One region of the Williamsia sp. z71 genome, then DNA from elsewhere that is predicted to be linked to it. Evidence: riboswitches for the same ligand, from Rfam matches in the RefSeq annotation. Region 1 holds a riboswitch; the other holds the start of a gene.
The links. A riboswitch is a leader RNA that binds a small molecule or an ion and turns the genes downstream of it on or off. The one in region 1 is predicted to bind cobalamin.
Positions count from the first base shown of each region.

Region 1 (3,305 bases):
GGCCAGGGCATCGACCCACACCATGAAGATCGCGCCGGCCACCGCAGCAGTAGGAAGCAGACGGTCGTGTCGGGGTCCGACGAGGAAGCGGGCGGCGTGCGGCAGGACGAGGCCGACGAACCCGATCGCCCCGGCGGCGCTCACCAGGGTCGCGGTGACGAGTGCCGTGATGCCGAGCAACAGAATCCGGATCCAACGGACCGAGATGCCAAGGGACGCAGCAGCAGTATTGCCGAAGGTGAAGGCGTCGAGCGCGGCCGACTGCGTCAGGCACACCAGTAGGCCCACCACCGTGACCGTGCCGCAGAGCAGGACGCTCGCCCAGTCGGCCCCCGACAGCGAACCGAGTAGCCAGAACAGCACACCGCGGGTCTGTTCGGCGTCCGCCGAGGAGATCACGATGAACGACGTCAGCGCCGAGAACAGCTGTGTGCAGGCCACTCCCGCCAGTACCACCCGCGACATTCCACCGCCCGCGCCGGCGGCCAGCAACATCACCAGAGCGAATGACAGGACTGCCCCGAGAAACGCACCCACCGACAGCGACACCGCGCCGGCGCCGAGTCCGAGGACGACGATCACCACCGCGCCCGTGGACGCCCCGGACGAGATACCCAGGACAAACGGGTCAGCGAGCGGATTGCGCAGCAGCGACTGCATGATCGTTCCGCACAGCGCCAGACCGGCACCGCAGATGGCCGCGAGCAGGGTGCGCGGCAGCCGCAGCTCCCACACGATGCCGTCCTTGATCCTGCTCACCCCGGAGTCACCGAACCCGAGATGGTCCAGAACCACCCGATAGACGTCGCCCATCGACAGGCCGGCCGGACCGATGGTGATGACGATGGCAATGGACACCGCCAGCACCGCCAGGCCGACCAGCAGCAGAATCCCGAGAACGGGGGCCGAATCTGTCGGTGCCGGTCGGACCCCGCGGTGGGTGCCGGCCGCGGTCAGCGCGCCAGTCCCCACTGCTCGAGTGCGGCCGCGGTCTTCTCCACGCCGTCGATGGTGCGGATCGAGGGATTCAGGTCGGCTCCGTTGACCACGATGTATCGCTTGTCGCGGACGGCGCTGAGCCGCTGGGTAACCGGGTTCGATTCGAGGAACGCGATCTTGCTGTCGAGTGCGTCGCCATCGACACTACGCCGGCTGAGGTCGGCGAGCACGAGGGCGGTGGGATCGCGATCGAGGATGCTCTCCCAGCTGACCTGCGGCCATTCGTTGGTGGTGTCGGCGAAGATGTTCTCGGCGCCAATGGAATTGGTGATGATGCCCGACGAACCGCAGCAACCGGCCATGTACGGGGTTTTGGTGTCGGCGAACCAGTAGGCCAGCGACACACCGGCGGCGTCCACCGATCCCGTGGCCTTCTCGAAACGTTGCTGCAGTTCGGCGACAAACGCCTCACCGCGCTCGCGGACGTCGAAGATGGCCGCTAGGTCTCGGATTTCCTTGTAGACGGTCTCGATCCGCAACGGATCGGTGCGGGCGCCGTCCGCGTTGACGCTGGCGGCGGTCTTACCGTCGCAGTCCGTGGGCGAGAGGTAGGTGGGCACGCCGAGCTGTTCGAACTGGTCGCGGTCGGCAACACCACCGGGTCCGAGTGTGCCGCCGAAAGATGCTGAGACGAAGTCGGGTTCGGTGTCGAGGACCACTTCGAAGGACGGATTGTTGTCCGCCAGACGCGGCACGTGGGCGTTGTCGGCGGCGAGGTTCTCACGGACGGGATCGGTCCAGGTGGCCGTGCCGACCATTCGATCCGCGAGTCCGAGCGAGAGAAGGATCTCGCTGGAGCCCTGGTTCAGCGACACCGCGCGCTGCGGCGGCGCATCGATGGTGACGGTATGACCGCAGTTCTCGATGGTCAACGGGAAGTCGAACCCGCCCGAAATCGTCTCCGACGCTTGCTCATCCGCCGTGGACGAACATGCCGAGAGCAGCAGGATCGAGGTGATGGTGAAGGTGGTGGCAGCAATGTGCCGCCAAGACTTGCGCATGAAACGGTAACTCCTACATCAGGGCCCAGTCGCGGAGCCGAGGAACTTCTGACCGATCGATGAGTAACCGGACTTCGGCCCGTCAAGGCCGTCACCGTTGCGCGTCAGTCCCGGATTCACACCGGGTTCCCTCGCCGATCGTGGCCGCATGGGCGGCCTCGGCAACCATATACGGCGCTCACCCGTCAGTGGTCATGCGGCCTACTCCCCCGGCCGGGCTATTCAGTGGAGGCGTGTACGACCATGACCGGGCAGGGCGCGGTGTGAAGAACGGCCTGGCTGACCGAGCCGAGGAGCAGCCCGCGGAATCCGCCGCGGCCCCGGCTTCCGACCACGACGAGTTGGGCGTCGCGGGCCGTGTCGATGATGTAGGGCGCCGGCGCCTGGACCGCGATGCGGGTTTCGACAGGGACGTCGGGGTAGTCCTCGCGATGGCCGGCCAGCAACACTGCGAGTCCCTCGACGGCCTCGTCGTGGAGCCGTTGAACGGCGTCGGTGTGGCCGGGGAACACGTCGCTGGAGAATCCCGGATAGGTGTGCACCGCGATCACCGAGGTGTCCAGTTCGTCGGCTTGGATGAATGCCTGCTTCACCGCCGCCTGCGACGTCGGCGAGCCGTCGACGCCGACCACCACCGCACCCGCTGCGGGAGGTTGACCGGGGACCACGACGACCGGGCAATCGGCGTGGGCGGAAACATCGGTGCTGACCGACCCGAGAAGCAGACCGGCGACCCCACCAATGCCGCGGCTGCCGACGACCAGCATGTGCGCCCGGCCGGAGATCTCGCGCAACACCAGCGCCGGTTTGCCGTCGAACAACTGTCCGCTGACCTCGACATCGGCGTTGATCGCCTTGACCGTGCCGACCGCGGCGTCCACGATCCGGTGGGCGTCGTCGCGGACGGCGTCGATGACGTCTTGGGTCATCACGACCCCGGGGGCGTAACCGGCCGCGATGGTTCCCACTGCCGTCACCACCCGCAACATCCGACCCTCCCGTGCTGCGGCGGCAACGGCCCAGCGCAGAGCGTTCTGCGCGTGCTCGGAACCATCGACGGCCACCACGATCGGCGCGTTCAACGTAACCATTGCCTGCTCCTTTGCAGCTGAGATCGTCCAACTCGTGCGGTGACTCCACGATTGCCGATCTGCTCGCCGGTTGCAGGCGAACCGCAAACCACACATCGAAACGTGCCCGGCACCTTCTGACCCAAGGAAGCGGTCCCGACGTCACTCACCCGGACGGGTCCACGGACCGGGTGCGCCCGGTTCTCCGAATCCGCCGACAACGAGGCTGGTGCGC
Region 1 covers NZ_JCANWX010000009.1:107,454-110,758, reverse strand. The annotation lists gene AC51GR_RS21240 (FecCD family ABC transporter permease) at 1-891, opposite strand, end outside; gene AC51GR_RS21235 (ABC transporter substrate-binding protein) at 954-2,000, opposite strand; adenosylcobalamin (AdoCbl) riboswitch at 2,009-2,158, opposite strand; gene AC51GR_RS21230 (universal stress protein) at 2,219-3,091, opposite strand.

Region 2 (3,305 bases), on a different contig from region 1:
CTTCTTCGGGACGCTCGGACAACCCGAGGTCGTGGTCCATCTTGGCCGCCTGCAGCAGGGTCCAGATCTGCTGGCGGATCGCCGGGAGTTTGTTCGGGTCGAGCGCGGAGATGTTGGCATGCTCGTCGAGCAGCTGCTCCAAACGTGAGATGTCGCCGTAACTTTCGGCCCGCGCCATGGGTGGGATCAGATGATCGACCAGCGTGGCGTGCGCCCGCCGCTTCGCCTGTGTCCCTTCGCCGGGATCGTTGACCAGGAACGGATAGATCATCGGCAGGTCACCGATGGCGGCGTCGGTGCCGCACGAGGCCGACATACCCAGGGTCTTGCCCGGGAGCCACTCGAGGTTGCCGTGTTTACCGACGTGGACGACCGCGTCGGCGGCGAAGTGCTGCTGCGACGACAGCCAGCGATAACAGGCCAGGTAGTGGTGACTCGGCGGCAGATCGGGGTCGTGATAGATCGCCACCGGGTTCTCGCCGAAACCACGCGGCGGTTGGACCATCAACACGATGTTGCCGAATTGCATTGCCGCGATGACGATGTCGCCGTCCGAATTGGCCGAGTGGTCGACGAACAGCCGGCCGGGTGCCGGACCCCAATGCTCGATCATCGACGCGCGGAGGTCCTGCGGCAACGTGTCGAACCACTGCCGGTAGTCCGCGGCGGACAGCCGGATCGGGTTGGCGGCCAGGGCTTCTTCGGTCAGCCAGTCGGGGTCCTGTCCGCCGGCCGCGATCAGCGTGTGGATCAGCTTGTCCGAATCATCCTCGGCCAGGCCGGGAACCGAGCCGTCGCCCGACTCCGGCCCGATGTCGTATCCGGCGTCCCGCATGGCTTCGAGCAGCCGGAGCAGGCTCTGCGGGGTGTCGAGTCCCACCGCGTTCCCGATCCGCGCGTGTTTGGTCGGGTAGGCCGACAGCATCACGGCGATCCGGCGGTCCGCCGGAGCGATATGCCGAAGTCGGCCGTGGCGCACGGCGATTCCGGCGACCCGGGCGCACCGTTCGGCATCGGGACGGTACCAGGGCAAACCGTCCTCACCGATCTCCTTGAACGAGAACGGAACCGTGATGATCCGTCCGTCGAACTCAGGGACCGCGACCTGTGTGGCGACATCCAGCGGCGACATGCCGTCGTCATTCGCGGCCCACCCGGCGCGGGAGGACGTCAGGCACAGGCCCTGCAGGATCGGGATGTCCAGCCGGGCGAGTTGTTCGATGTTCCAGTTCTCGTCATCGCCGCCGGCCGACGCGGTGGCCGGCGTCGTTCCACCGGCGGCGAGCACCGTGACGACGAGTGCATCGGCCACCGCAAGCTGTTCGAGCAGGTCACCAGGTGCAGCCCGCAGCGATGCGCAGAAGATCGGCAGCGATCGGCCGCCCTTGTCCTCGATCGCGTCGCAGAGGGCGTCGATGTAGGCGGTGTTGCCTGCCAGATGCTGGGCTCGGTAGTAGAGCACCGCGATCGTCGGTCCGGTGGCCTCGACCTGGGCATTCCGTTCCAGGATCCCCCACTGCGCGGTTGTTGCCGGAGCGCTGAAGCCGTGACCGGTGAGCAGCACGGTGTCGGACAAGAATGCGTGCAGGTTCGCGAGATTGTCGTGTCCGCCCTGGGCCAGGTAGTTGTGAGCATCGGCGGCCACACCGGGAGCCACCGTCGACATCGACATCAGGTCGGGATCGGGAAGCTGTTCACCGGAGACCACCACAGTTGGCAACCCGGCGGCGATCACCGCGTCGAGACCCTGTTCCCACATCCGCCGGCCACCCAGAATTCGAACAACGACCAGGTCGGCGCCGTCCAGGAGTCCGGGCAGGTCTTCGTCGACGAGCAGGCGGGACGGGTTCGCAAGACGAAAGTCGGCGCCGCTGGCCTTGGCGGTCAGCAGATCTGTGTCCGAGGTGGACAGCAGCAAGATCACGAGGACCTCCTTGCCGGGAATGCGCGCCCGGCGGTTGGGGTGTAGCAGCGGAGCAACAAGGGTCTGACTTGGGGTTTCCCCCATACAGTGGCGCGACCGTGCCGGACTCTCACCGGCTTCCTCATTGCGGAATGGCATCAGCATATAAGAACGCATTTCTGCCTTGTATTCCTTGACCGATATATACCCAGGAGAGAAAATACTCGTTGTGAACGAACTGATCTGGCCGGCTCTGGCGGAACCGAATCGTCGACGAATGCTCGATGTCCTGCGGGTGCAGCCCTGCGCCGTGGGCGAGCTGGCCAGACGCGTCGGACTGGCGCAACCGCAGACGTCCAAACACCTGGGCGTTCTTCGTGCGGCCGGCCTCGTGACCGTTCACGCAGATGCACAACGTCGCGTCTACCAGGCCCAACCGTCTGCGCTGGCCGAGATCGACAGCTGGCTCGCGCCCTATCGCCCGATGTGGAACACCGGCCCGGATGCCCTGGGAACACACCTGGACAAGAACCCCCTGGCACCAGAAGAGGACCAGAAATGAGCAGCTCTGCCACAGATCTCGAACTCCACAAGTTCTCAACGGGGTCCCGGCCGGGCAATTGACCGCCAGTACCGTGGACCCCATGAGTCGACCGTCCGATCGTTGCCCTGGTGTGTTCTCGGCGCACCCGGCGGCAGATGGCCACCTCGCACGGATCCGGCTACCCGGCGGACTGATCACACCAAGCCAGATGAAATCCCTGGTAGGAGTGTCGGACGACTACGGAGACGGTCATCTCGAACTGACCTCGCGCGGCAACGTCCAGCTGCGTGGGATCGGTGACGTGGACGGTGCCGGTCAGCGCATCCTCGAGGCCGGCCTGATCCCGTCCCCCAGTCACGAACGCGTCCGCAACCTGCAGCTCTCGGCATTGACCGGGCGGCGAGGAGGCCTGGTCGACGCGCGACCGATCCTGAAAGAATTCGACGCCGCATTGCAGTCCGATCCCACACTCGCGGAGCTTCCGGCCAGGATCCTGTTCGGCTTCGACGACGGTCGTGGCGACATCGTGACCCAGGGTCCCGACATCGGCGTTTTGGCGTTGGATGAGCGGGCGTTCGACGTGCTCATCGGCGGAACGCCCACCGGACGGCGGGTGTCGGCCGACGGCGCCGCGGACCTGATGATCGATCTGGCCCATGCGTTTCTCGCCGACCGGACCGACGAGTGGCGCGTCCAGGATGTCGCCGACCGCCCCGCGATCGACGAAGTGTTGGCGACCCTGCCGGAAACCGGCGAATATTCGAGGTCGAAGCCCACGTCGACACCGCAGGTGGGCTGGCTCGCGCAGGACACCGATGACCTGGTGGCACTCGGCTCGGTGGTCGCGCACGGCCGGAT
Region 2 covers NZ_JCANWX010000006.1:90,437-93,741, reverse strand. The annotation lists gene cobN (cobaltochelatase subunit CobN) at 1-1,924, opposite strand, end outside; adenosylcobalamin (AdoCbl) riboswitch at 1,977-2,052, opposite strand; gene AC51GR_RS15600 (ArsR/SmtB family transcription factor) at 2,133-2,465, shown strand; gene cobG (precorrin-3B synthase) at 2,548-3,305, shown strand, end outside.
Region 2: another riboswitch for cobalamin. It lies ahead of cobN (cobaltochelatase subunit CobN); the one in region 1 lies ahead of AC51GR_RS21235 (ABC transporter substrate-binding protein).